DNA from 2 places in the Shewanella sp. MTB7 genome. Region 1 is predicted to be linked to the other one. Evidence: predicted binding sites of a transcription regulator. Region 1 holds the regulator's gene; the other holds the start of a gene.
What was found. Region 1 encodes MetJ, which represses methionine synthesis genes. Its sites were predicted from a motif close to TAGACGTCTAGACGTCTA; they were not measured.
Positions count from the first base shown of each region.

Region 2: the regulator MetJ is predicted to act here: its motif matches at 6,328-6,345, upstream of metE (5-methyltetrahydropteroyltriglutamate--homocysteine S-methyltransferase).

Region 1 covers NZ_CP085636.1:829,007-844,430, forward strand. The annotation lists gene HWQ47_RS03385 (putative sulfate/molybdate transporter) at 1-629, opposite strand, end outside; gene HWQ47_RS03390 (SDR family oxidoreductase) at 863-1,582, opposite strand; gene HWQ47_RS03395 (LysR family transcriptional regulator) at 1,802-2,707, shown strand; gene HWQ47_RS03400 (hypothetical protein) at 2,749-2,940, opposite strand; gene HWQ47_RS03405 (hypothetical protein) at 3,238-3,804, shown strand; gene HWQ47_RS03410 (putative bifunctional diguanylate cyclase/phosphodiesterase) at 3,809-5,743, shown strand; gene traF (conjugal transfer protein TraF) at 5,852-7,045, shown strand; gene HWQ47_RS03420 (sulfite exporter TauE/SafE family protein) at 7,248-7,982, opposite strand; gene metJ (met regulon transcriptional regulator MetJ) at 8,630-8,944, opposite strand; gene metB (cystathionine gamma-synthase) at 9,198-10,367, shown strand; gene HWQ47_RS03435 (bifunctional aspartate kinase/homoserine dehydrogenase II) at 10,466-12,859, shown strand; gene metF (methylenetetrahydrofolate reductase) at 13,245-14,135, shown strand; partial or broken gene HWQ47_RS03445 (methylenetetrahydrofolate reductase) at 14,284-14,403, shown strand; gene HWQ47_RS03450 (hypothetical protein) at 14,550-14,942, shown strand; gene HWQ47_RS03455 (hypothetical protein) at 14,987-15,424, shown strand, end outside.
Region 2 covers NZ_CP085636.1:1,394,102-1,409,525, reverse strand. The annotation lists gene HWQ47_RS05820 (efflux RND transporter periplasmic adaptor subunit) at 1-563, opposite strand, end outside; gene HWQ47_RS05815 (hypothetical protein) at 879-1,331, opposite strand; gene HWQ47_RS05810 (glutamate synthase-related protein) at 1,647-3,194, shown strand; gene HWQ47_RS05805 (DMT family transporter) at 3,452-3,781, shown strand; gene metE (5-methyltetrahydropteroyltriglutamate--homocysteine S-methyltransferase) at 3,921-6,206, opposite strand; gene HWQ47_RS05795 (LysR family transcriptional regulator) at 6,429-7,334, shown strand; gene HWQ47_RS05790 (HDOD domain-containing protein) at 7,694-8,422, opposite strand; gene HWQ47_RS05785 (GDSL-type esterase/lipase family protein) at 8,677-9,282, opposite strand; gene HWQ47_RS05780 (TonB-dependent receptor) at 9,455-11,467, opposite strand; cobalamin riboswitch at 11,578-11,788, opposite strand; gene HWQ47_RS05775 (BlaI/MecI/CopY family transcriptional regulator) at 12,290-12,664, shown strand; gene HWQ47_RS05770 (M56 family metallopeptidase) at 12,664-13,839, shown strand; gene HWQ47_RS05765 (DUF805 domain-containing protein) at 13,995-14,342, opposite strand; gene HWQ47_RS05760 (DUF2059 domain-containing protein) at 14,505-15,041, opposite strand; gene azu (azurin) at 15,300-15,424, shown strand, end outside.

The sequences.
Region 1 (15,424 bases):
AACAGGCCTGCCGCAGAGGTCCACTCATCAAGACTTGGCCAACTAGGTTGCCAGCTTGAGTGGCCAGTAAGGTCAAAACTAGGTGCGACGCCGCTATTTACCTGCCAGATAATGCCAAGAATAAGCACTAAAGGCATAGCCAAATACCTCAGAGGCATAAATTTACTGGCAAAGAGGGCCACGAAAGCGGTGATACCGATTAGCCACGTTTCGCTCATCATCTGTCCACCCATCCAGATAAGCTGGAGTCCAATGGCGAGTTGGATACCGATACTGACCGCAGGAGAGAGTTGTTTTGCCATCCAGCTGATGGCACCACTATAGGCGAGGATAAGCAAGATAATGCCCATCATCATGCCGCTGGCCTGTAACATGCCGGGAGTTAACCCCTGTGCAATGACCAGTGCTGCTATCACTTTCATCGGTTGTACCGGGATCGGACGTCGATAATAGAAAGCGGTAAATAGCGCAAATAGGCCGAAACCTAAAAATATCCCTTGGGGGGAAAAGTGATTGAGGGCAATAAGGCCCAATACTAAAGGTAAAAACGTACCAAGATCGGCGAAGGCTCCACTGAGTTCACCTGAGAGTTGATCACATCTGTTAAGAAATGTGCTTTTGCATGTCATATAGCTTGCCGTGAGAAAAGATCCTTGAAGCTAATACAAGTTTAGTGCCAATTTGTAGGAGGTTTTTTACTGGCTTAGTGGAGTAATTTACCGTTATTTTAACAGGTGATCAGACAAGTTGGCTAGATTGCAGAATTGTGCATGACAAAATGTAACTTATTAGCGAAAGCAATATTAGCCGTTTGAGTTGAAAGGGATACGCTTAAGAACGTACCCCTTATATCAAATATTAATTAAGGCTGTTGACGAGTAGCAGCCAGTACGATTTCACGTACGCACACACTTTGTGGTTGCTCAAAAGCAAATAGTGCGGCTTCAGCTATTGTCTCTGGTGAGATGACACCTCCCATCTCCTCTTTCCAGTCGGCATAGCCCGCTTTTATTTCATCGCTGGTTGTGTGGCTGAGCAGTTCAGTTTCAACGGCGCCAGGAGCGATAGTGATTAAACGTACATCATCCATAGCAACTTCTTCACGGATGTTCTCCGTCAATGCGTGCACGGCAAATTTAGTGGCACAGTAAGCAGCGTGGTTGGGGAAGGTCTTACGACCTGCTATTGAGCTGACATTGATGATGGTGCCTGTTTTACGCGCTTTCATGTCGGCAAGTACTGCATGGATACCGTTAAGAACCCCCATTACATTGATATTAAGCATGCTAGCCCATTCAGCTGGATCTTGTACATCAGCTTGGCCAAGTAGCATAACACCAGCGTTATTGATCAGTCCGCCTACAGGTCCAAATTTTTCAACGGCGGTAGCTATTGCATCTTTAATCGCTTCGCCATTTGTCACATCAACACTCATGCATAGGCAATTTTCTAATGCTAATGATTGCATTGGCTCTACACGACGAGCCAGTAACAGTAATGGATGACCCTTAGCGCTAAATGCTTTTGCCATTGCCGCACCAATTCCTGAAGATGCACCTGTAATTACGATAAGTTGTTTCATGGTTTTTCCTCTGTCATTAAGCTAACACTTAGCTGAATGAGATAATTAAATGAATCGATTCGTTTCAGTTGTGACCATTATAGTGATGGGTTTATTGTTGATATATAATTAATAGAGAACATAATTGTTTACATATGGCGTACAATATTAGGTGAAAACTCAAGTTTGCACCTAAACCTAGTTCTAAATCGAAACAAGCTATTGAAAGCGGATAAAGTAATGAATAAAGATCTGAATTTGGCTGATGTTCGAGCCTTCACTGTGATTGCTGAACAGGGCAGTTTTACGCTAGCGGCTGAAGTGCTTGGTTGTTCCCGTTCACACCTGTCAAAACAGTTGCTACAACTCGAAGGTCTGCTTAGTGTAACGCTGATAACCCGTACAACTCGTGCGCAAAGGTTAACCGAACAAGGAACTGAATTTTTTAATGCTTGTCAAAGAGCACTTGAAAACATAGATCAGGCGGTTGCTATGACAGTAGATAGCGCTCAACGCTTACAGGGCAACATCAATATTAATTGTGTTGGCGGAATTATAGGTGAAGAGATCGTTACCGCGTTAGTAAATGATTTTATCTCTGAATACCCTGATATTAGTGTGAATTTGGATTTTAGTAGCTCCAGAGTCGATCTTGTGGTCGATGAGTTTGATCTGGTATTTCGTATGGGGGAGTTAGAAGATTCGAGCATTGTTGCTCGTAAGTTAATGAGTATTGAGAATATGACCATGGCCTCACCAACCTATCTTGAACGTCGCGGTTATCCTGTTCATCCTAAAGAACTTAAAGAGCATTTGTGTATAACAGGTTCTATTGACCGTTGGTTATTTGAGAATAAAGAGGATGCTAAGAGTAAAGTAGAAGTCGATATTAAGGGCAGTTTTAAGTGTAAAAACGGTCGAGTGATGAAGAGTGCCGCCATAGCAGGTAATGGGATCGTTAGATTGCCTAAATTATATTGTCCTAATGAGCTAGCTAATGGTGAGTTAATTTCTGTCTTTGAACAGTGGCGAGTGGCCGATACGCCTTTTTATCTGCTTTACTGTAAAGATCGGTTTCAGCCTGCGAGATTAAGAGCATTTGTGTCATTTACCACTCTGAATTTTATGAAGTATGTCAGTAGTTAAGTATTAAGTATTAATTTACAATATCAAGTTTAGGATTAAGTTTAAGTGAGAAAATCTTCTACTCCTGTTATTCCAAAATATTGAACTGAGCGTTTTATTGCTATTTTCTTTGCGATTAACCCTCCATTTTTGAAAATCTTAACCACCTTCTTTCCCCCTCTGTCATTAGTGGAGTATTCATGATCATCGTTAAGTCTAAGGTTGTCGAATTGGGTTTTCATTATTAGGTGCATAGATTCTCCATCTATCTAACTATTACATATACTTATTTAACTTTAGCAGCTGCAATATGGATGGCTAGTTAGTTTTTCTAGTATTTATACATTTGAATGAATAATAGAGTATGTCCACTCTATAGCTCGAAAACTGGTGAGCTAAACTTGGTTTAACTTAGGGAATTATTCTTAATAACCTACTATTATTTGGTGTAGGAATATATTTTTTGTGTCATTTTAGCGATGAGCTTTATTGTGGGGAAGTTTGAGAACTTCTGTAGACAAGTGACTAGTTAATCTTTTATGGTATTGAATATGAGTGAGTTACCTATTTTATCCGAAGAGGAATTTAAAGAAAAATTCCCTGAAATTCATCAACAAGTCTGTGACGAATTAGGTATGGGATTTGTACCTGCTATTTTTCGCTGTGTGGTTGTTTTAAATCCTGACTTAGCTTTGTCTTCTTGGAATATGGTACGGAAAAATTTGTGCTCAGGTGAGCTTCCAAGAATAACTAAGGAACTAATGTTCTCCTATATTGCTAATAAAAAAGGGTGCAATTACTGTATGATTGCACACCATGCATTAGCCTTGCACCATGGGTTTACTGGGGATGATATGAGCATAATCCTTAATGATATGGAACAGATTAAAAACCCTGCATTAAGGTTGGTGATCAAGTTAGCCGATGCCTCTGTTGATAATAATTTCGATTTAGTGGCGCGAATAGATGAAGAATTGTCCAGTTTAGGTTTTGCTAGAGATGAGATAACTGAGCTTGTTGGCATGATCTCCTGTTCACTGTATATGGTTAATCTCGCGGACAGTATCGGGATTGATATTGATCAACGTTTTATTAATACCATAGCGGAAGCAGGTTAATTTGATGCCTGCTAAAAAGGCTTGGGATTGTGAAGCTGCCACTAAAGGGGAAGGGGCTAAGGAGATTGATAAATCTCTTTTTTATAGCGATTCTACATCAATTAAACAAACTCTTGAGGCCTCGTTAAGATCTGCAAGCTTACTGGAGCTAAGCAGTACCATCAGTGTTGATTCAAATTTTATTCGAGATTTGAAAAGTATCTATCAGAAGACACGTTTCTCCGTCGATATTGATACCTGCGTGTTGTTTCGTTTCGTTAATGGTCTATGGTGGGAGGTGATGCCTATCATTGAAGGTCATAAGTTCATTGATGATTGTCAATGGAAGAAAGTGCCTGCAAACCAAGTTAGTACCATCGAGTCGCTATTTGAAATTCGTGATGAAGTTGTAAGTCATAAAGCGGCTGAGGGTTCAAATTTAGATATTTTCCACCTACTCTCTCAAGGAAGTGTTCATTTTGAACGTTTTAAAACAGAGCATGGTGGGGTCGCATTTAAGCCTTCCGACAGCAAAGTCTTCTCCCAGTATGATAGTGCTTTTTTAGCTTATATTGCAGCGATAATTTCTTTCTGTATAGATAAGGATATTTCGAGTCATTATTTACAAGATGTATATGATTCTCTGCAAGATATTGCAGATAAACTTAATGATAGTAATAGAGATGAGAATACTATCTCGGCGATATATTTGGATCCTGCGACGGGGTTACACAGTAAGTTAGGTTTTTTAAGAGTAATTCAGTTTCTTGTGGACAAAAAACAGAAAAACAGTTTTGTTATTGTTTTATCACTTGAAATGTCGGGTGGTTCGATAAACCTATTAGATGAAGAGGTGAAAAGAGTTTTTTTAAAAATGGCGATAGTACGCTTAAAAGCAATTATTCCCGATAACAACACACTCTCGATTCTAAATAGTAGTGAATTTGCCTTTATTATGATCGACTCCAGCCAAGAAGATGTGATTAAAACGCTATCTGATGTAATGGATTCATTTCTTAATTATTTGTTGGTTGATGGTCACCCTGTTCCCTGTGAGTTGAGGGCTGGTTATAGTTGTTACCCAAGTTGTGAGTCAGAGCCCAATGAACTGCTTAGAATGGCATACATTGCACTCTATCAGGCTAAGAATACACCCTCCAGAAAACCCGTTAGCTATCAAGATGAGATAGTACAGGAGTTAAGACTCCATTTAGAGTTGGCACATTGCTTACCCAGAGCTATTGAATTACAAGAGTTTTTACTCTACTTCCAACCTATCGTCAATCCCACAAAATTGGATGAAGATATTCATCATTATGAAGCTTTGATTCGATGGAAGCATCCTGTTAAAGGGATGATCCCACCGGATCGTTTTATCGATATTGCTGAAAAGAGTGGGGATATTATTGCTATCGGCTATTGGGTTATTCATGAAGTATGTCGCTGCTTGTCACTGCCTTCAGTTCCGAATGATGTTGGTGTATCGATTAACTTATCTCCGGTTCAGTTTAAAGATGAGAGACTTGTTCAAAATATCACTAAGATAGTGAATGAATACGCTATTTCACCGGAAAGAATTACCATTGAAATTACCGAAACGTCGGCAATGCAAGATAATGAATTAACAAAAGAAAAATTCTCAGAATTCCATGCGGCAGGCTTTAAACTTTCCATGGATGATTTTGGTACAGGTTACTCATCATTAAGTTACTTGCTTAACTTTCATTTTGACATCATTAAGATAGATAAGAGCTTTATCGACAATACCTTGGTCGATGTTCAATATGAGATTATTGCACAAACGGTTGTTAAGCTTGCTCATGATTTATCTCTGATTGTAGTTTGTGAAGGGATTGAAACAGATGAACAATTTCAAATGGTTAGTGAATGGGAAACCGATATGATCCAAGGGTATTTAATCAGTAAACCCAAGATTTGGAGTGAGTTTTATTGTAATTAATCTTGCTAATATTTGCTGAGTTTATCGTCCCATAATGTCTAATTTGAACTATCTTTTAATCTGAATGATGAGAAGTACAAAATAAGAATGACATAAAGGGTTGAATAGATGAAATTGCTAAAAGTAGCGCTATGCTGTGTTGTATTATTACCTTCCTGTGTATCTGCTGGACAAGTGTATTATGAAGCTCGTAGTGATGCGATGGGCGGTGCAGGTGTGGCATCTTCTAATCGAGAAGGAGCCGCTTTTATTAATCCCGCTCTTCTTGCATTGCATGGGCCTAAATTCAATGATTTTGCTCTCTTGCTGCCGGTATTAGGCGCCGATGGAGCAGATAAAGATCAGATGGTCGATAAGTTTGATGCGCTGGAGGATTCCTATGACAGTTTAGAGGCCGCAATTAATGCTGTTGATGTCGTGGCAATCGATCGCTTTCGTCTTGAGCTAATTAACGATCTAGAGTCCTTAAAAGGCGACACCGCATATGTAAGTGCTGGTCTTGGCTTTTCACTTGTGATCCCAAGTAAAAACATGCCAATGGCTATCTTTTATAAGAGCTATATCGATGCTGTTGGTGTCACCGCAATCGAGCAATCTGATATTGATAATTTAACCGTACTTGACCCTAATAATCCCCCAGAGATCTCAGACCTTGACTCTCAAGGTGCTGTAGTCGCTGGTGCTGTTTCTGATTTTGGTGTGGCAATAAGCTTCCCCTTATCTATCGTTAATATGCCCATTTCGGTTGGGGTTTCGCCCAAGTTTCAACGTATAGATACTTATAACTATGTGGTGAGTGCGAATAACTTCGACTCCAGTGATTTTAACGATGCTAAATACCGTAATGATGAGACGACATTCAATTTGGATATCGGTGTGGCCATGGAGCCTGTAGAGGGACTTATTGTTGGATTTTCGGGTCGTAATTTAATCAGTAAAGATGTGGAAACCGTTGAAGCACAAGGTCGCAAGTTTACCTACCAGGTTGAACCTTTGTTTACCGCCGGTGTTGCCTATGATTGGGGGAGTCTTACATTGACGACGGATATTGACCTTAACGCTCATGAACGTTTCGATGATATAGAAGGTACTCAGTACTGGCGCTTAGGGGGAGAAGTGAGAGCTACACAGTGGCTGGCGCTACGTCTAGGTTATCGACATGACATGAAGGATAATACGTCGAATATCTACTCCTTAGGTACTGGATTCGCTTTTGGTCAGGCTTTTTATCTGGATGTAACCGGCATGGTCGGCAGTGACGATGCCATAGGTGGTGTGCTACAAACTTCATATCATTTTTAATGACGTTTCGAGGGCGTTCGCGGGCTAACTTAGAGAACGTTTTGCTACGAGAGTGGGAACGAGTACCCTTCGAGTGCGCCAACAAGTTGGCTACGAGGACAAGCAATACGTTGTAGGTTTGTGGCAATTCTCTTTCTCGAAGTATCGCAGATGCGCACTCACAGTGACGAAGTCACGTTCTCGGAGCGAAGCGATCTCGATTTTACAATTCCATTAACGATTTAACCGTCAATACTAATGCATTGATTGAGCATAAGATCAGTGTCATGCTTCTGGTTTTACTCTTATCAACTCTTCCCACTAACCTGCCAGCGACCAAATATCCTAGCACCACTGATGGAAGTAGCATGAGTGAAAGCCAAAGATGCTTAATCTCCAATAATCCTGCGATAGATAAGATGGCTAATGCTATGGCAGAACTAAAGATGAAGAAGGCTGAAAGCGCAGCTCTAAATTGACTCGCATCTTTTCCCGATAACAAAATAGCCAGTGGTGGGCCACCTATGGCTGCAATGTTGCCAAACACACCAGATATCACGCCTGCTGCAAACAAGCTCTTGCGGTTCACCACTAAATTGAATTTAAGTAAACTTAGGATGACCGCTGCCGCCACGATCCCTGCTATGGCTAAGCCGAGAATCGGTTGGGGAGCAAATATTAACAGAGCCGCACCGATAAATCCGCCGGGAATACGACCCAGTAGCGCATACTGTAGGCCATTAAACTCCAGTGCCCCACGTTCTCGATAGAGAGTAAGCAAAGAGATGAAGAAGCCCATAACGATGACGGGGGCCGGAACCAGATCGGGATCAACAAGATAGAGAAGTGGCGAGGCTACCACGGCAAGACCGAAGCCTATCAAGCTCTGAGTGATTGCCCCAAAGAAGATAATAATGGATGCCAGTAGTAAGGTAGTCGGTGCGATTAACTCAAACACATTTCTGTCCATAAATAGTATACCCAAGTGAGCTGGATATATACGGCAATTAAAGAACAATAAAAACAAACAGGGATCGCATCGCATCGCGATCTCTATATCAGTTCCATTAATTATTTGACCTTTCAGCGGGAGTTCAAGGTGCTGCAGGCAAGACTGGAACTTGACGCTAATAGTTATTCTCGGCTCTGGCATCCTCGGTAACTGCTCCTGCGTTACTCTACCTCCTGAATCCATTCAGTCGTGCTTCGCCCTACCTTCTGCATCTGACCTCCAAGGATGGAGGAAATGTCTTATTTTGTATGGAACAAAATAGACCATGCAGTCGTATATCTAAATCACTTAACACAGCATGGAGTACTTTGAAGCCCGCACTACGTGAGCTTTTCAAGCATTCCACTTCTGTGTTGTATTGATTTAAAAGGGAATAACCATTTCTTTATCAATACGCCTTGAATTGAAAAGCTTGAAAGGCTCTGAATTGATCAAATATTTAGTAGAACTGATATTCTTGACTGGAGTAGAGTACTTTCTATATCTAAGTCTCTTGGAACCGCAAGATTCAGTGGTCATTGAATGCGCTTAGAATGGAATTCGCGCAAAGCCACTGAAACGAGCTTTCTTAGAGCGTTAGGGTATTAATAAGGTTACTCGACGTCTTCCCACTCAATGCCCATCTCATCCATCAAGCGTTTTACTTCTACAGGAATGCTGTCAGGTTTATCTTTCGAAAGATCTTCATCATTTGGCAGTGGCTGGCCAGTATAGGCATGCAAAAATGCTTCACAAAGCAGTTCACTGTTGGTGGCGTGACGTAGGTTATTGACCTGACGGCGTGTACGCTCGTCAGTCAGTACCTTAAGCACTTTTAAGGGAATAGAAACAGTAATTTTCTTTACCTGTTCATTCTTCTTGCCGTGTTCAGCATAGGGGCTGATGTAATCGCCATTCCACTCAGTCATTGACTCACCTGTAAATTCAAAATTCGGGGCAGATTTTAACCCTTTAATTTGTACAGTCAAATTATTGCCTCTTATTTCGATTAAATGCAAATAGATTTCCATATGTTCGGACGTCTAAACGTCTAATCGGTTGACGAGGAAGTAACTCTTAGGTACATTTAGACGTCTAGACATCTCATTTTTCTAAATGATATAAAGTATGATGTCAGTAATAGGTATGATGTTTAGTAGTAGTTAGTATTAGGAGCTGTAGATGACCGAACGTAAGTTAGCCACGATTGCCGTGCGTCAGGGGATTGAATCCGATACCCAACATGGTGCCGTAGTACCGCCGATCTATCTTTCCACTAATTATTCCTTCGATGGACACAAGAATCCAAGAGATTTTGATTACAGCCGTTCGGGTAATCCAACGCGCTCTATTCTCGGAGATGCCATTGCAGCGCTTGAAAAAGGAGCCACAGGCGTGGTGACATGTACGGGAATGGCTGCAATAACCTTGGTCACGAGTTTGTTAGGTCCTGATGACCTATTACTGGTTCCCCACGATTGTTATGGTGGCAGTTATCGTCTATTCACCAACTTGGCCAAAAAGGGTCAGTTTAAGTTGATGGTGGTTGATCAAACAGATAGCCAAGCCTTAAGTGAGGCGATAGCGCTTAAACCTAAGATGGTTTGGCTTGAGACTCCATCTAATCCACTGCTAAGGGTTGTCGATATTGAAGCTATTTCAGCTGCAAGCCATGATGTTGATGCGATCGTGGTCGTCGACAACACTTTCTTGTCACCTATTTTGCAGCAGCCACTTTTATTAGGGGCTGATATCGTCATGCATTCGACGACTAAGTACATCAATGGACACAGTGATGTTGTTGGCGGTGCCGTGGTTGCGAAAGATCCTGAATTGGGTGAGTTACTGCATTGGTGGTCAAACACCTTAGGGCTGACTGGATCTGCATTTGATAGTTATCTAGCACTGCGTGGCCTTCGAACTCTACCTATTCGCATCAGAGAGCATCAAGCCAACGCTCAGCGAGTATTAGAGGTACTCACTAACAGCAACGCCGTAGACAAGGTTTACTACCCTGGGCTTAACGATCACCCCGGACATGACATCGCCGCTAAGCAGCAAAAAGGCTTCGGTGCCATGCTCAGTTTCGAGCTAAAAGGTGGTGAAGCTGAATTAGTCGCCTTTCTAGCGCAACTTTCTGTGTTTTCTATCGCAGAAAGTTTAGGTGGGGTAGAGAGTTTAGTCGCCGTTCCTGCGACAATGACCCACAGAGCGATGGAACCAGCGGCGCGAGCCGAAGCAGGGATTAAAGAGACCCTCATTCGCCTTTCTGTTGGTATTGAAGATGCTGATGATTTAGTGGCCGACATTAAAGCGGGACTCGCTGCAGCATCTGCAGTCAGCGGTTTATAAGAGTTAAAAATGACGCGTGGTCATTTAGTCGTAGATAGTTAAGTTGGACTCACTGCTTTATCTGCAGTCAGCTGTTAATTGGTTTATAGGAGTTAGAGATGGCGCGTGGTCATTTACATAAATTTGGTGGTTCTAGTCTAGCGGATGCAGATTGTTATCGCCGTGTGGCTCATATCCTTCTCACTCATGGCAATAGCGACGATCTTGTCGTTGTCTCCGCCGCAGGTAAGAGCACCAATTTTCTTTATAAGTTGCTAGCGTTAAAAGATTCGTCTCAACTGTGGCAAGAAGAATTACAGGTACTGATTAGTTTTCAGCAGAATTTGATTGAACAATTGCTATCAAATGAGCAAGCGAGAAGCTTGCGTGAGCGCTTATCTATAGATAAGTATCAATTGATCAGTTTGTTTTCTCTTGATGAACTTAATGAATATAAGCGCAGCGAAGTCGTGAGCTTTGGTGAACGCTGGTCAGCTCGTTTACTGGCTGCTCTTTTGAGGGAGTCTGGCGTGGCGGCAAGCGATGTCGATGCCAGAAGCCTACTGATTGCCGATGAGGGAGCCATTCCTCAAATCAGGCTTGATGAGTCACGTGTTCGCGTGCAGAAGCGTGTTGAAGGTAGTCCTAACGAACGTTTGATTATTACCGGTTTTATCTGTGCGAACAGCCAAGGCGAAACTTTACTGCTTGGGCGTAATGGCTCTGACTACAGCGCCACGCTAATTGCCAGCCTTGCTGATATTGGTCGTGTGACAATTTGGACTGATGTTGAGGGGGTATTTAATGCTGACCCTAACAAAATCAACGATGCAAAGTTACTCAAGAGTCTCTCTTTAGATGAAGCTAACCGCCTCGCTCATTTAGGCTCACCTGTACTGCATAATCGCTCGTTACAGCCACTGTTTGATACTGATGTGAGCTTAGCTGTGCGTTCTAGTTACGCCTCTCACACAGACTTTACCTTGATTGCACCTAAGAGTTCATCGGCTAGCGCGCCGGTTGTGACTAACCTTGCTTCGGTTTCGCTGTTTAATTTAAGGTTAACAGCAGGTTTGCATAGCGTCCTCGCACTGCTAGCTGAGTCTGGACTTATCCCGCTAGCCCATTGGACATTAGCGCAAAACCGAGTTGAATTAGCCTTCACCAATGAAAACAGTAAACAAGTTCATGCTCTGCTTGAGCTTGAAGCAGAGTCATTGGGGATAGCTGACATCAAAGTGCGGGAAGATCTGGGGTTAGTTGCGCTAGTCAGTGCTGACTCAGGCCTTTATCGCCGTGGTTTTGCTCGCTTGTTAAGTCGCGATGCCAGACCCTTGTTTAACGATGGCTTGAGCTTAGTGACCTTGGTTCCCTTTGGACAAGTTAACCTGCTGACTCAAAAAGTGCATCGTCGATGTGCAGGACCTCGTAAGCGTATCGGTGTGCTGCTGCTTGGGGTTGGTAATATCGGTGAAGCTTGGATAGAGCTATTCACCCGAGCAAGAGCTGCATTGAATAAAGAGTTAGAAGCTAGCGTAGAACTGGTGGGCTTGTTGAGTTCAAAGAAAGCCTTGCTGAAAGAGGAGGGTATTAATCTCGCTTCATGGAAAGAGGAGTTTGAACAGCAAGCCACACCTTGGTTGTATGATCACCTGTTTGAGCAACTTCAGGCGCTAGAATGTGATGAAATTATTGCTTTGGATATCAGTGCCAGTGCAGATTTAACCTTACAATACCCTGCGTTCTTTGCGCGTGGTATCCATGTCGTTAGTGCTAATAAACTTGCAGGTTCAGGTCCCTTAGCTTTCTATAATGAGCTCAAGCAGCAGTTGGGTAATCGCAGATTGTTTTGGCGGTATAATGCCAGCTGTGGTGCAGGATTACCGGTGCAACATGCGCTGAACGATCTACACAACAGTGGTGATAGTATTGAAGCGGTAGGCGGCATTTTCTCTGGCACGCTGTGTTGGTTATTCGAGAACTATGATGCTAAAAAACCGTTTTCACAACTTGTATTAGAAGCGAGAGGGTTAGGGATCACTGAGCCCGATCCTCGTGATGATCTATCCGGTCGTGATATGCAGCGTAAGTTGTTAATTTTAGCCCGTGAGATTGGTCATAATATTGAGCTAGACGATATTAAATTAAACTCGCTTGTTCCTGCGGCATTAGCAGATATTTCACTTGAGCAATTTTTAGTGAGAATAGCTGAGCTTGATGATGACTTGTTGCAGCAGTTTAGTGCGGCAGCGGAACAGAATAAGGTGCTGCGATATGTTGCAGGCTTAGATTTAATTGGTGGCGTTTTAAAGGCTGAAGTGGGCATAGAGTGGGTCGACAGAGACCATGCTTATGCTAATTTAACCCCAGGTGATAATGTGTTTGTTATCCGTAGTTCCTTTTACCAAGACAATCCATTAATTATCCGTGGACCAGGCGCTGGTAGGGAAGTCACCGCTGCCGCAGTTCAGTCAGATCTAGCGCAGATTTGTCGGGATCTGGTGCAGGAGTAAACATTGTAAAGAAGGGCACTTTGCTTTGAGTTCGTTCGAGAGCTCATATCGAGAGCGGAAACAAGTTCCCTTCGAGCTCGCCAACAAGTTGGCTACGAGAAAAGTTTTTTGCTCCTGACTTTTCTTTTCCTCGCAGTCGCCTGCGACGTACTCGAAGGTGCTTCATAGCCGTTCTAGCAGTGACGAAGTCACGTTCTAGTAGCAGCTTTGCTATATCTTATTTGAAATTACTCCTCTTTTAGCTATTGACTTCAATCTCAGCTTCTTTAATATGGATGTATAGACGTCCAAACGTCTAAGTCAGTTCTGCTACTTAAACAGGTTATGAAACAGGTTAAGAAAACAGATTAAGAGAACAGAGAGTAAAGTAGTAGAGGGAATTGAAATGAGTTTTAATCATGCACAACATTCAACATCACTAAACCAGAGCTTGGCTGAGCTGAATGGCGATATTAACGTTTCTTTTGAATTTTTCCCTCCCGCATCACCAGAGATGGAACAGATCCTCTGGAACTCAATTCGTCGCTTAGAGCCACTGAAGCCCAAATTTGTATCAGTGACCTATGGTGCTAACTCAGGGGTTCGTGACCGTACCCATGGTGTGATTGAGCGTATTCAAAAAGAGACTGATCTGGTTGCTGCGCCGCATTTGACATTAGTTGACGCCAGCGACGAAGAGCTTAAAGAGTTGGCTAAGCATTACTGGAGCTCAGGTATTAAAGATATTGTAGCCCTACGTGGGGATCTGCCTGATGGTAGTCCAAAGCCGACTCGTTTTGCTAACGATTTAGTTCGCCTGCTTCGCTCTGTTGCAGATTTTGATATCTCAGTCGCTGCCTATCCTGAAGTTCACCCTGATGCACGCAATGCACAAGCAGACCTTATTAACTTAAAGAAGAAGATCGATGCGGGGGCTAACCGTGCAATAACGCAGTTTTTCTTCGATGTCGAATCATACCTCCGATTCCGCGATCGCTGTGTTGCAGCGGGCATTGATGTTGAAATCGTGCCGGGCATACTGCCTGTGACTAACTTTAAGCAACTGAAGCGTTTTGCTGGCATGACTAATGTGGGCATTCCTGCTTGGTTACATAAGCAGTTTGAAGGCTTGGATGATGATCCTGTTACTCGTCAGATGGTAGGTGCTAACGTTGCTATTGATATGGTTAAAGTGCTCTCTCGTGAAGGAGTCAAAGATTTCCATTTTTACACATTGAATCGAGCTGAATTGACATACGCCATCTGCCACACATTAGGTGTTCGCCCGGGTAAGTAGGCTAACGTGCAGTGATGGATATGGTTAAAGTGCTCTCTCGTGAAGGAGTCAAAGATTTCCATTTTTACACATAGAATCGAGCTGAATTGACATACGCCATCTGCCACACATTAGGTGTTCGCCCGGGTAAGTAGGCTAACGTGCAGTGATGGATATGGTTAAAGTGCTCTCTCGTGAAGGAGTCAAAGATTTCCATTTTTACACATAGAATCGAGCTGAATTGACATACGCCATCTGCCATACGTTAGGTGTGAGACCTGGTCAGTAAGTTTATAGTTTTAAGTTACGAGTACGCTTCGAGTGCCGAGATAAGTTTGGTTGGATAATATTGATGCTCTACCTTAACGGGTGGAGCATTTTTGTTTCCAACTTGTATTTGTTATAAGGTATTAAAAAACAAATTAAGGATAGCTAATGACAACATGGAAAGCTGGCTTGGTATTCTCTTGCGTAGTGTTACTGGCAGCATGCAGTAATGTTTCATTTCGAACTAATATCAGCCCAGATATTGCAGAAGTAGCCACGAGGTCTATCGCTGCTTCAGATGTTAGAGAGTTTACAATTGAAGAGATCTCACGTCGTGATAAAGAGATGCTTGGAGAGGTAAGATCATCATATTGCCAAGCCGGCTTCACAACTCCAGCTCCTTCTCGTGCTTTATTGGCAACGGATATGCGCTACAAAACGACACAACTTGGTGGCAATGTTTATGTCGTAATGGAATGTTTTAATTCATCTTATGCAAGTTGTAACGCTTATATGGAATGCCGTGCTTTAGCGTATGTTGTCACAGATGGTTCCCTTTGATCGTTATTTTGGTCACTGATATTTTTGGTCTGACGGATCATCTCTTGAAACTTCAAAAAAGGATTAATGACTCGGGGTATGATTGTGAAGTGGTCGATCCCTATATTGGTGTTTATCGGCATTTTATTAGTGAGTCGTTAGCGTATCAGACCTTTATGGCTGAGTGCGGTCATGAGCGTTATCGTGATTTGGTTAAAAGCAAAGTTGAAGCTGCTAATAATCCGTGTGTAGTAATAGGCTTCAGCGCCGGAGCTTCTGCGACTTGGAAGGCACTTGAGAAGCTTAATTCTGAAGCAATATTACATTTTATTGGATTTTATCCAAGTCAAATCCGGCATCATCTGAACATCAACCCATCATGTCCTGTGAGCTTTGTTTTTCCTGCTGTTGAAACTCATTTTGACGTTAATGCAGTTATTGAACATTTATCTCAGAAACCTTTGGTGATGATTAGCCTGACTCAATACTTCCATGGCTTTATT
Region 2 (15,424 bases), 570 kb from region 1:
CTGTTACTGATCCGTCCTGAAAACGGTGCTCTTACCTGGGTATAATCCAGTTCGGTTTTAGCCAACTGGATTTGCGCTTTAGCTGACTTAATCTTAGCTTGAGCTAATTGCTCTTCTGCCTGCAAACGATCGACTTCTGCTGCACTTATTGAGGAGGTCGGCAGTAAAGATAGCCCACGCTTATAATCAAGCCTAGCCACATTTAAATTAGCTTCAGCACTGGCTAGCAGTGATTTGGCTTGGGATAGTTTAGCCTGATAGCGACGATTATCGAGTTGAAACAAAAGTTCGCCTCGGGCAACCATATCTCCCTCTTTAAAATGCTTAGACACTAAGTAACCTGTGGCTTGAGCCTGTAAAGCAACATCTTCTTTTGCTGCGACTCTACCTTTAATTTGAAAGTAATGATGATGCGCATGTTCTATGACTCTTGCAGCCTTCACAGCCACAGCATCGCCCTCTTTGTTTACGACAGCATAAACCCTGTCTGAAAAAGCCAAACTAATAACAACCAAAGGCGCCAATATAGATGTGCTACCTAACAAAACTTTATTTAATTTCACAACAACCCCAATTCCCGTCAATGACGAGCTAGTCTGCTAAAGCCTCACTAAAAACGAGCACTATTAGCAGTTAATTTCTACAGCATGAAAAACCACGTTGCGGGTGCAACGCATGCAGAGAACAATCACTTCAAGCTACAAGGTTATATTCAGAGTATCCTGCACAGACTTCTGCCATATAACATTCAACACTGATGGCCAATTGATAAGCCTAAATATCAGATGCTGTCATGCCTTGAGATGAATAAAGTTGACTTAATTAACGCGAAACAACGTAATTTAAGTCACTATTCTCTTAGTAGAATTGAAGTGTTTTTATTCTTGAAAACGACAAAGTGAGAGATGTATTCGCCTAGGTTTAGCGTGATAGCTAGGCGAAGGGGACCGTGTAACAACACGGTAAGCGAGGGGAAGTAGAGGCAATAAAAAGAGCAACACTAAAAACGGTAAGCTGCTCGGGGCGTCCATACAAGCACGCATAGATTTTTCTGATAACTCGCAGGTTTTAAACTCGAAAGCCTTAAGCTCTGCACTTTGAGTCAGCTCTTTTGCACCGATGTTTGACGTATCACTTGTATACGCACTGAGTGAGGTACTCATCACTGCCTGCGTACTCTGTTGATTGAGTAGCAAGTTAAGTATTCCGCTATTTTGGGTCAAACAGAATAGCGTCAGTATGGCAAAAACCAATACTGTCCAACGATTCCCTGTTTGATTAGCAAAAAACTTATTGATAAATAATATCCTCTTTAAACTTAGGTATGGCAATGGAGCTCAAACATACATGCTGAATAAGACCGGACAATCTTCAAAATAGTTCAGAGAAAAATTAAATATTTTCTCAAACGATTTCCATTCTCAATAACCGAATAAAAAACAATCTATTGCATCGAACCTAAGCATACTTTAGGTTATCTTTAAAAGACGATTTAACCACCATATTCATTTAAGCAAAACCATAAAGAATAGCGAACTGAACTAAAACTAATAGATATTGTTGCCATTGATAAACCAGTCACGACAAAAGCTCAATCAAGACTCAAATCATTCCAATAACAAACCGAATTCAACGAGGTAGAAGGTATGAGCAACCCGATCATTGCAGACAATAAACCTAAAAAAGTCGAACTCACCAAGGGGGAGGAGTATTACTTCTGTACCTGCGGAAAATCTCAAACTCAGCCATTTTGCGATGGGTCTCATGCTGGCACATCATTTAAACCTAAGGCCTTTACTGCAGAGCAAGATGGTGACGCCTTTCTGTGTGCCTGTAAACACACTGCCAATGCACCCTTTTGTGATGGCAGCCATAAGCAGTTTACAGCGAGTCAAATAGGCAGTGAGAGATCCAGGGTTATCAATGCTGCAAACATCAATGCTTCCCCAGAGGCAAAGGCAACGATAGAGGAGCCCACCGTTGAGTTTATCCATCAGCTAGCACGAGATGGACTGTCTAAACTCGGCCATCACGGCCCGATGACCTCCATGGGTGTTCCTAGACACTTGCTACCTCATTGGGATGATCTGCAGATCATGACCGCTCAGATGGCGACTAAGCCTCTGCTTGAAGATCAGGCTGTTTCAACCGAACTCATCATTGGGCCACAAGCTCGTAAGCCCCTTAAATTAAAAATCCCTCTGTTTGTCTCAGACATGAGTTTCGGTGCTCTTTCAGAAGAGGCTAAAACGGCCCTTGCCATCGGTGCTCAACTTGCTGGAACCGGTATCTGTTCAGGGGAAGGTGGCATGTTACCGGAAGAACAAGCCGCTAACTCCCGCTATTTTTATGAACTTGCCAGCGCTCAGTTTGGCTATAAAGAGGCGTTGATGAACACCATACAAGCTTTCCATTTCAAAGGTGGACAAGGGGCGAAAACTGGCACTGGAGGTCACCTTCCAGGCATCAAAAATCAAGGGAAAATATCTCTAGTTCGTGGCATACCAGAAGGTCAATCTGCAATATCACCCCCTACCTTCACCAATTTAAGATCCAGTGCTGATTTTAAACGTTTCGCCGATCGCGTACGTGAAGTCAGTGGCGGTGTGCCTATCGGTTTTAAACTCAGTGCCAACCATATCGAGCAAGATATTCAATTTGCCTTAGATGCGACAGCCGATTACATCATTCTCGATGGTCGAGGCGGCGGCACAGGTGCAGCCCCAGAGATGTTCCGTGACCATATCAGCGTCCCAACCATTCCTGCATTAGCACGAGCGCGACGCTATTTAGACGAGCAAGGAGCAAGCGGACGAGTGACCTTAATCGTAACTGGTGGACTGCGCGTCCCCATGGATTTTGTCAAAGCGATGGCGCTAGGCGCCGATGGCGTAGCTATCTCCAACAGCGCTATGCAGTCGATTGGCTGTGTTGCAGCTCGTATGTGTAACACCAACAACTGCCCCGCTGGTATTGCCACCCAAAAAGCGGATCTACGTCAACGGCTCAATGTTGAGAAGTCATCCCAACAACTTGCCAATTTCTTCAATGCTTCCATCGAGTTGATGCAAGTGATGGCGCGCGCCTGTGGCCATCATAATTTAAGCGACTTTAACAGAGATGACTTAGCCACCTGGCACAGAGAAATGGCCCATCTTTCTGGAGTTAACTATGCCGGAGTGGGTTTGCCCTAGAAATGTAGTACAGGAGTAATACAAATAAGCACAACAGATTGGAATGTGAATACTTGACCTCCACTTTCGAATGAAGGTGCAGGTCATTTTATTATTTGAAAGCTTGCAGGTTCATCTAAACTTTCGATTATTGGCTCTTGTTCCACCAGCGCTAAATGTTGATGTAACTCACTATTTTACATACGATAATCAAGGTATTGTATTCGCAGTTAATAAACACTGGCTAGCACTGTTAGTTGTCTATCTAGGGAGTGAGCATGGGATACTGGTATTTAGCATTAGCGATAGGTGCTGAAGTCATAGCAACATTAGCACTTAAGGCATCTGATGGTTTTTCTCAAACAACCTCGAGCATCGTTTGTGTTCTGGGTTATGTCACCGCATTTTATTTCTTATCCCTAGTGCTAAAAACGATACCAGTTGGTATCGCATACGCTATTTGGGCTGGCATGGGGATAATATTAGTCGCAGCGATAAGCGCTGTACTATACAAACAATTGCCTGATATTCCAGCGATTATAGGGATGACTTTAATCTTGGCTGGTGTCATCGTCATTAATGTGTTTTCAAAAACAGTAAGTCATTAAGAATAGGACATTAATTAATGTAGCCAACTTTATAGCGGTAAGCTCCTAGATCCGAGTGGCTTACCGCTACTTAGCTTTTTCTTGAACTCAAGACTCGACACTTATCAGCTCTATCTTTAACTCGTCACTTCTTTAGCTTTTAGCCCAACCTTCTTCTAAGTACTTTGCTCGCTTGAACTAGGTTTTGCAGAGCGGGTTCAACTTCATCCCAAGTACGGGTTTTAAGTCCACAATCTGGATTCACCCAAAGCTGGCGTAGCGGAATTTTACAGGCTGCCTTTTCGATTAATGTCACCATCTCATCCACTGACGGTATGTTAGGCGTGTGAATGTCATATACACCGGGACCTATCTCATTGGGATATTCGAAATCTTCGAATGCCGTTAATAACTCCATTCTTGAGCGCGACGTTTCAATGGTGATCACATCCGCATCCATGGCAGCAATGGCGGCTATGGTTTCATTAAACTCGCTATAGCACATATGCGTGTGAACTTGGGTCTCATCGGTAACTCCTGCCGCGCTGAGCCTGAAAGCATCAACAGCCCAGTTTAGGTAATGATCCCAATCAGATCTCTTCAACGGCAGGCCTTCACGAAAAGCAGGCTCATCGATCTGAATTATCCCAATACCCGCATTTTGAAGATCGATCACCTCATCTCGAATCGCTAACCCTATTTGTGTAGCAATCTGCTCACGGCTGATATCTTCACGGGCAAATGACCAATGCAAGATAGTTACTGGGCCTGTTAACATCCCTTTTACCGGCTTATCTGTCAGACTTTGGGCATATGTTGCCCACTCGACGGTCATGGCTTTAGGCCGAGATACATCACCAAAAATGAGTGGCGGTTTTACACAACGTGAACCATAACTCTGTACCCAACCAAACTGGGTAAAGCCCACACCTTGCAATTGCTCACCGAAATATTCAACCATGTCATTACGCTCAGCTTCGCCATGAACCAGCACATCTAAACCTAATTTAAGCTGACGATCGATCGTATCTTTAGTCACTTGTCTTAACTGGTCATTATAAAAATCTGCAGTGATCTCACCTTTACGCCAACGACTACGCAGGCCGCGGATCGCGGGGGTTTGAGGAAATGAACCTATAGTCGTTGTCGGTAACAGAGGTAATTGATACTTTTGCTGCTGAATTAATTGGCGATTAACGAAGGCAGACTCACGCTCATAGTCCCCATCATTTAGCCCGGCAACTCTATCAATAACCTGCTTGTCAGCGGCAGCATCACGGGCATGTCGACGGACAAGATTACAGTCCACAATAGCTTGAGACTCTGCATCCTCAGGTAAACTAAGTAGGAGCTTAAGCTGTGCTAGTTCTGTTAATTTCTGTTTAGCAAACGCTAACTGCTGTTTAAGCGCCGGTGCAAGCTCTGTTTCTACATCAAGATCCACCGGGGTGTGCAGCAGTGAACAAGAGGGAGCAATCCAAACACGTTCAGGAAGCTCATTGACTAAGGGGCGGATACGCTCGGCAATAAAATCAATATCTGCAGCCCAGACGTTACGGCCATTAATCACCCCTAAAGAGAGCACCTGCTCAGCTTGTAGGTTTGCCGCAAATACCGCGAGTTGTTCAGGCGCAGTCACTAAATCTAAATGCAAACCAGCAACGGGCAATGATGAGACTAATGCTTGATGATGTGCAATGGTGCCATAATAGCTCGCAAGTAATATCTTCACTTTTACGCTTTGCAAAACTTCATATGCCGAGCTCATCGCCTCTTGCCATTCACTATCTAGCTCTAATGCTAAGGCCGGCTCATCTAGCTGCACCCACTCAACACCTTGCTCGCTAAACCGATTTAAAATTTGCTCATAAGCGATTAAAAGTTGTGGTAGTAGCGACAATTTATTGAAATTCTCGCCCACTAATTTGGCAAGATATAGATAGGTCACAGGCCCTAATAACACGGGCTTAGCCTGATACCCTAAAGCTTGCGCTTCGCTAACCTCATCAAATATCTGCTCATAGGCTATGGTAAACTCTTGATCTGCTGTCAATTCAGGCACTATGTAGTGGTAATTGGTATTGAAGTATTTAGTCATCTCACCAGCCGGAGCATCTTTACCCGTTGGCGCACGGCCACGTGCAACTCTGAATAAGGTGTCTAAGCCAATCTTTCCCGACTCAGTCTCACTTGCATCCCGATGACGCTCAGGAATTGCATTTAGCGTGGCGCTGAGAGTAAGAACCTGATCATAATAGGCAAAATCTCCGACAGGCAGCAAATTGACACCCGCTTCAGCCTGCCACTTCCAATGGGTGCTACGTAGCGTTCTAGCAACTTGAGTTAACTCCGCTTGAGTTAGCTCACCTCGCCAATATTTCTCTTGGGCAAACTTCAACTCTCGCTGACGACCAATACGAGGAAACCCCAGACTTGCTATCTCGATGTTTTGCATATTGTATACCTTTAATTTATCATAATTAGAATTCTGAATTAACGCGCCAAGGTATCGATTGAATGCTTACGGATCTTAAGTTCAGATATCATCAATCAAACAACTAGGCGTCTGGACGTCTAGAAGTTTATTGTGATAGTCTGTCCTGAGACAAGGGAATTGATTTCAAGCACAACATGAATAGGATTCATGTCACTATGGGTATATTATATTATGATTGAGATTAGACACTTACGAACATTGATTGCTCTAAAGGAGAGTGGAAGCTTGGCCGGTGCGGCTAAAAAACGTTTCGTGACTCAATCCGCCCTATCTCATCAGATCAAAGAGCTGGAAACCAGAATCAACTCTTCTATTTTTATCAGAAAGAGCAAACCTCTCTCTTTTACTCAAGAGGGTGTCAGGTTATTAACCTTGGCTGAAGAAATTTTACCTAAGGTGATGGAAACCGAAAATGACCTTAAACAGGGATTAAATCTGGAAGAGAATCAACTTAGAGTGGGCATTGAGTGCCATAGTTGTTTTCGGTGGCTAATGCCTGTAATGGAACAGTTCAGAACGTCATCGCCACAGGTAAATCTAGATCTTTCCAGTCGTCACCTTTTCGACTCACTCAACGCACTTGAGATGGGGGAACTTGATGTGGTGCTAACTTCAGATCCTGTCCCAGGGCAAGCCATTGCTTACCAACACCTTTTTGATTTTGAAGTTAAACTCGTCATCGCCAATGATCACCCATTAGCCAATCTTAGCTATGTCACCCCACAACAGCTCGAAAACATGACCATCATAAGCTATCCGGTCCACCTAGAACGCTTAGATCTATATCGACATTTTATGGAACCTGCCGGCGTTAAAGCAGGTGAGCAATTAAGTTGTGATCTCACCATGATGCTACTACAACGTATCGCCTGTAAAGATGGCGTCGCCGCACTGCCAACTTGGTCAATCAGCGAATCCTATGGATTAAATTTAACGTCGGTAAAGCTAGGCCCTGAAGGGCTTAAGCGCCCGCTTTTCGGCGCATATCGTAAAGACAGCTCAAGTGCACGAGTGGCACAACAATGGTTAACCTTAGTGGCAAAGGAGGGATTGGCAAAGCAGCATAAGTTGAATTAAATAAGAAGAATAATTAGAAGCCCTAGATAGGGCTAACAAGATGACAAGTCACGAGTAAAAGCTTGTTGCTTGTGACTCGCTGCTTGAATCTATTATACCAATCAGTATAAGAAGTTGATCTACTCAGAGTGTTTTTTGGCAAACTAATTCAAGGCGAATGGATGATAGAATGGTTGTTCCCTTGTGAGTTCATTCAACGCAGAAGTAGACAGCCAAAAACACTCCTTACAGGCGAGTTTTAGCGGTTCTGATTCTGCGTTAACGAGCTTAACCGTAGAATAACTATGCTCTTCACTCGTTGGCTTGCCTCAGGACCGCTAAACTCTCGCTGAGCGATCAAATCTTTATACTGATTGGTATTATAACGGATTAAGCAACTGATTTCTCATCGACAATACACGTCTCAGTACTAAACCTGGGGAGTTAGGATTAATGGTTTGACGCAGGTTATGCGCAATCATAAACTCCTCCTGTAGCTCTTCATCAAGCCCTAGCGAATCAAATGCTTCTATGGTTAAGGTCTGTTTCTGATTATCAATAAGCGACTTGATAATGCTCAAGGGGAACGACTCTTCAGACTCAGCATTCAGATAAGCAAAGGCTGTTAGGGCAATAATCTCACCAAATACACTAAACAAAGCTAAGGTTTGCACTTCATCTGGGTTGATATCAACCCCATGCATTTGATGTAGGCTATCGACAGAATTACTCGCAATACTCTCAGTCAAGGCCCAATACCCCTGTACTAATTTCTTATAGGGTTGAGGCAGTTCGTCGAGACGTTCCTTGAGGTAAAAAGTGAACGCATAGCGGTAGATATTAATTTGACCTAATCGAATCAAAGCATCTTTCAACGAACGGTTTTTAGCACGGTTTGCATCAGCACTCATCGCACAATTACTGCGCCATAACATGTGTGCAGCTAAGGCTGGATCCGAAGATACGATGTCGATAACATTTCGAATATCACCATCTGCAATGATGGCTTTTTTAAGAGGGATCAAAATCCCTCGACGACCAATCACTTGCTCTTCATTGCTGATGATCGCACGTACTTGAGTGAATACTTGATGCTCAAGATCTGTCATGGGAAATATAACCTAATTTATTATTGTTCAAGATGCTAATTCTTATCTTGGAATTTACCCATAAAACGCCTATCTGGGTCAAGTTCATTTCACGTAATTAACGACTAAACCTCTTTTTCTACTCTAATTTTATTGAAATACAACTCTCTGAGTTTAATTTCAATCAGCTAAAGTATATAAACATATAACACCATAATATGAATTTAGACTGACGGCTAGCGAATCCTTAACCGTAATAGTTATACCATTTGCTATTATAACGCACCACTCTCAAGCAAAGTTAAATGAATGGCTTCGGCTAACGTTCGATAACCCGCATTATTCAAATGAACTGTATCAGACTTCATCGCTGGGCTTTTTAATAGATCAGCCAATGTATCTTCAATCAGTACCACATCATAGATTTCAGCTAGCACGGAGTACAAGCTTGCATCTGTCAAAAAAAGACTCTTTTGAGGCACGGCAATTAATACTACAGAAATAGAATGAGCTTGTGCCAGTTCTATCATCTTAGCTAAATTGGTTTTAGTAATATCAGGATCTGTATTATGTAAAAAATCATTGCCGCCTTCGAGTAAAATGAGCAACTGCGGCGATGACTGCTCAATCAAGCCTGTCAATCTTGTTAAACCTTGGGTGGTAGTTTCACCCGATACTCCAGCATTAATGACATTCAATCCCGTCAGTTTTGACAACACAGCAGGATAATCACCGCCGTTATTGGCTCCCTTTCCATAAGTCAGACTGTCACCAAAAGCCAAAATGTCCGCATTAGCTGAAAGCGGCTCAAGCTTCGGACCTGAGCAAGCTTGCAAAGACAAGCAGGCGACACACCATAATCCAAACCATATTTTTGCCATTCTGACTCTTTCCCCGTATTCTCGTAAACTCTAGTTTGAGCAAAGAAAACTGAATTTAACACATAAAAAAGCCAGACTCTAAAGTCTGGCTTTTATCGTACTATTACGACCTTCATCAAGAAGGGGATTCTCATTCGCCTAAAAAGCCGAGTACACGCAACAAAAAATAAGCTTAGAAACGATAACTTGCAGTCAAACGTACCGCGCGACCAGTTCCAGAATAGTACCCACCGTAGTAAACCGCACTGGCATATTGTTCATCAAGCAGGTTATCGACACGAATACTGGCTAGCCAATTATCACGGGTATAATTAACAGCTAGATTTGATAGCCAATAAGCTTCTATCTTTGGATTAACGTTACTAGAATCGCCACCTTCATAACGAGAACCGGTATAAACAACCTCGGCATATACTTGCCAATCTTGACTAAAGTCGACACTGACATAACCACTACCTGTATTTTGGGCTACCCAAGACAGATATTTACCATCATTGACACCTTCGGTATATTTCGCATCAATGTAATTATACTCAAGGCCTAATTGAGCAGATTGAGTCAGTTGCCAGTCCCAATCTAAACTCGCACCATAACGACGTGAAGAATCGGCATTTACGTTAGCGCCAGGCCAGCTACCTTCAACCGGAGGATTGGCATTAGAATCGTAAAAAATTTCATCTTCAAGATCTAAACGATAGGCACTTATGCGTAATGAGTGAGAATTTGGTGTCCAATCCCAACCGGCTTCATAGGAACGACCCGTTTGTGGTTTCAAGCCAATCACATCATAAGGTGTAAATGCCTGCTCATCGACCTTAGCAAAGCGAAAGTTATCATCGGCACGAATATACATTCGATGCGCTCGGCTTGGACGATAATTGAAACCAAGCTCAAAGGCGGTAGCATCGTTATTTAACTCAACGCCAGCGGGGTATTTATCTGCGTCAGTAAGATCGTCTTTAATATCACTATAACGACCACCAACAACATAGCTCAATGTCGAAGTGAGAGGGACATCTGCCTGCAGATACACACTGGCTAAAGTCTGAGTGTTATCTCGGTTGATATAACTAAGCGCATAATCTGCGTCGCCTTTACTAATATCTGCGCCGAAAATGATATTAATGTCACCATTATTTGTTGTAAATTTAGCGATAGCTTTTGGACTAAATTCAAACAAGGAACGGTTAATTTTACCTGCACTTCCATAGCTGACAGAATTAACGTCGGTATCGGAATAATTCATATCCGCCGATATTAGCCATTGTGAATTTAGCTGACTGCGGTAGCCCATTCTGACAGCTGTAGTCATTTCATGTTGCTTATCATCTGGGTATAACTTGCTTGCTTGACGAGGGTTGTTTTCAAATTCCTCTTTTGTGAGTGATCCAGCAAGCTCTCTCTCGTTATCGTAATAACTTGTTTCAACAAAAAAGTTATTTTTACTTGTTTGATATTCTAGTCGACCCAATACAGAGCTGGTTTCATTGGCATTATGCGCACGGTAGTTGTCACTTCGGTTATAACTCGCTGCCCCATAGTAACGCCAAGTGTCATTAATGGCACCAGAGACGTCTCCCCTTCCTTCATAGGTATCGAAACTACCACCAGAAAGTTGAATACTGCCACCGCTCGCATCAGGGGCTTTAGTAATAATGTTAATCACACCACCCACCGCTTGATCGCCATAAAGCACACCCGCACTGCCAGACATGATCTCCACACGTTCGATTTGATTAAGTGGAATGGCATTGATACTAGGCGCAGCAATGTCCATATTATTCAAACGACGTCCATCGATCAAAATCAGCGTGTTATTAGCCGCTTGATCTGAACTAAACCCGCGCAAAGAAAACACAGCGCCTGAATTTGAATCTGAGATCTGAATGCCACTCTGACCGCGTAAAACTTCAGTTAAAGTGACTGCGCCACTCATTTCGATTTGTGCAGCATCAATAATATTCACATTTGCAGCGATGTTCAGTGGGGTATTTTCACTGCGGCCAATCACAGTGATCACTTCATCGATACGGTTTAGTTGTTTTGACTCTTCGACTTCAGTAGCTGAGACCGTGGATGCAAACGGTAAGGTCAGAGCACTGCCGACAAGCACTGCAACTCTTGATAATTTGATTGGATCTTTATTCGACTCTTTACTTAACTTTCTATTTAATAATGTACCCATTTTACCTTTAACTCCTGAAAGGAAAACGGGGCAAAAACGTCACGACTAGTATGAGTTCAGCCCAAGTATATTAGGCGCTCTATCGCATCTCGAGATCTGCCCGCCGAAATCTCAAAATCATCTAATGGGCCGGTCTCCGGACTTAGGCTATACAGAGTATCCATTAAGACTCTCTGTGCAAGTTAGGGGTTATTGCGCTTCTTTCACAGATAAACGCGGCTAACTTTCACCTTTCACCGTTGCGGGGGCAGTGCCAGATTTTCACAGGCTTCCCGATTATCCTTACTCTCCCCTATAAAAATCTGAACTTTAACATTAAGTCTAAGGGGTAAATTCAGGCACCACAAAAGATTGACTCGCCCACCTACTGCTAATACAGAAAAGTGAGCGCGGCATTATAGACGTCTACACAGATAAAAGTCTAACTTTTGATTGACAAGATATTAACCTAAAATCAATCGATATAAGAAAAAGATCGACCAGAACTATTTTTAATAAACAAATTCAAGACTAATGACTCAATCCGTGAGGGCTCATGGTCGCCATGAACTCACGGCAACGTTCAGATCCTAGCGGTGGCGAATCAAGGTTAAGGGCTTCACCACGGATTGATTGATGCAGCAAATACATGTCATTTTCATTCTTATAAAACGCTACTTCCCAATTAGTTGAATTGGTATAAAGCCGAGACAAAGTCATTGGTTACAATTTTTAGCTATGTGTTAAATAAAACACTTGAGTTATAGGATTACACATGTAATCTTATAACTCAGGATTACACTCGTAATCTTAAACTGGTGTAAACGTGTTTAAGGAAGTGACATGAAAGAGATCAGTAACTCTGAACTAGCAGTGCTTAACCTGCTCTGGCGTTCATCCCCTTTGGGCTCGTCTGAAGTTGTTGAGCAATTAGCGATGAGCAACCAATGGCATAAGAAAACGGTCAAAACTTTACTCAATCGTTTAGTTAAAAAAGAGGCGATTGGATTTGAGAAGCAAGGACGTTCTTATCGTTACTATCCACTTATCGACCAAAGTGAATATCAACTAAAAGAGAGTCAATCTTTCATCGAGAGAGTCTTTTCAGGCAAGCTCACGCCCTTGGTCGCAGGTTTTGCCAAAGAGAATAAGTTGAGTTCAGATGACATTGCCGAGCTAAAGCAACTTATCGATAACTGGGAAGAGGAGAAGCGCTAATGCTTAACTGGTTAATGGAACAAACCATACTCATCAGCTTAATAGCTGTCATCTTACTTATCAGCCACAAACAGATTTTAAAACATCTTGGCGCACACCACACCTACGCACTCTGGCTCGTGGTGCCCATGTTACTAATAAGCTCCGCTATCATCCACTTAGTGCCAAACCTTCTGTCAAACTCGCGCATAATACAACTTGAGCATTATCGGGTACTGGCAGACAAAACCTTAGCAGATAGTGAGCTATTTTTATCTGCATCTACTCTACTGGCAATCTGGTCTATTGGGCTCATTGTGATGCTGCTTGTTATTGGCTTACAGGCAATAAAATTGAAACACTTAATCGCCCATAGTTCTCCGTTTGTGATGCCAGAAGCCCGACTCCCCATCATTCAGCATCGCGAGATCCATTCACCTATGTTAGTGGGTCTGCGTCGTCCTAACATTATCGTGCCCCTTGGCTTTGAACTACTCACAGTCAACCAACAAGCTGCGGTTATTGAACATGAGCAGTATCACCATCATAGAGGGGATATTGCACTTAACATTATCGCTTACCGCCGTTTTCGCGACGATCAGGAACTGGCTTGCGATGCTCAAATCACCGCATCGATGAGTACCAATGAAAAGATTGCCTACAGTCGTGCACTGCTGACCTACTCACAGCAAGCCCATATCGGCATGCTTCACACCCACTACGGAAACAAACACATACTAAAAGAGAGGATTTTACAGATGAAAAAGCAACATGGAAAAAGTACACTCGCAATTGTTGGCCTTACACTCGGTTTGGGCTTTGCCAGTTTAATGTTGAACCAGCAAGTTCAAGCAGGAGATCATAATGACTCAGCCCATGCTGCAAAAAAACAACCTATTTACCCGTTGACACGTGTCGAGCCTAAATACCCAAAAGCTGCGGTTAACGCCAATCAAAATGGTTTTGTGCAACTTGAATTTGATATCAAAAAGTCTGGCGTTGTATCCAATGTGTTAGTGATCAAATCCTCTCCCAAAGGCGTATTCGACAAACAAGCTGTTAAAGCGCTAAAACAGTGGACCTATAAAAAATCCAAGCAAGGTGAAAAAAGTGTACAGGTACAATTAGATTTCATCATTGATGAACCCGCAGCAGATGTTGAACGCATCAAGGTGACAGCGAATAAGAGCGTCTAATATTACAGCCAGACTAGGCTAAAATAGAAAGTTGGAAAGGAGCCGCGCTGCTCTTTTTCTGTATCTGGAGAATCAGTGCTAAATTTGACACCCTAAGCGCTAAGCCAATCATAAATAAAAAAACAAGGAGACCAAGGTCCCCCTTAATCAAATAATTAAGCTTCTACAACCTTAGGGTTTGGACCATATTCGTTCTCACCAAGGCTATCCTGCACATAAAAGATCAACAGTACGATTGCACCTATAAGCGGAATCAAACCAATCAACTGCCACCAACCAGAACGACCAGTATCATGCAACCGACGAGCTGAAATGGCAATAGTCGGGATAAGCAAAACTAAAGCATATATACCTGCAAATATCATGGTACCTAAGGCAACATCAATCACCGCTGCCAGAACATAAAAAATCAGATAAAACAGGGTATACATCCAAAATTCTTTACGACGAGCACGGCCGGTAAAATCTGCATACTTTTTTAAACCACCAATAAAATATTCCATATTATTCCTTGTTATTTACACCCTATGTTAATCATTGTTTTGAAGCTATGACCCAATTGTTATCAGGACTCTAGAGGAGCTATCACTCCCTTAAAGTAAATACTTACATCACACAATGCTAAAGTACAAGCGCCGATACTACATCATTTAAATTGTTTACACTTAATCAGCGACGTTTTCACTGGTATTCGCATCTCTGTAAACCTGTAATTCTTGATTAAATTCGAAAGAGAGTTGTTGCATTTTTTGTAGCATAGGCTGAGCTAAACTTTGAGTCACCATCATAGATTCCTGCATCACCACTGGCATTTTTGCTACCATAGTTCGGCCAGATTCACTTCGATAAAACGCCAGCATATCGGTTATCTCTTTATCTGAGTAGTGCTTGACGTAAATATCTATCATAGGTTTTTTTAATGTTTCCCACCCCATCTCTTGACGCATGATCTCCGTGCTTCTAGCTAAGAAAGCCGCAAACATCTCACGCTCCTGTTTAGACTCTTTCACCTTTAGTTGGGACTTCATGTTTTTCATCATCAACTCAACCTGATCATACATGGTGTCCATCATGGACTCTGTTTTCATTTCAATAAGCAACCGCTCAACATCTGCACGACGAGAATGTTCATCGGCAAACAGGTTAAAACTAACGAGGAAACCACTAACGAGTAGCAGTGATTGCAGATGATTCTGTTTCATATAGCCTCCTTGCAATTGTAAATTATTGATGACTTAGCCTCACATAAAACTATCCGTAAGTTATTAACCTTGATGAAATTTCCTATATTTATCTGCTTGCCATAAAGAATATAAGTATATTATCCCCTCACAACTTAAGTAATAACAATTCTCATTAAGATTTAATTTTACTATGATAGCGCCGTGTTTAATCTATACCAATCGGTGTAAATCAAAAAGGATTTCAAAGTGAAGATTTCAATGAATCATCTAAAGTCTATGTGTACAGTGGGTATACTTGGTTTCAGTGCACTATTTAGCTTGTCATTTAGTGCTATAGCCAATGCTAATGAGTGTGAGCTCGCTATCAGTGCTAATGACATGATGCAGTTTGATGTTAAAGC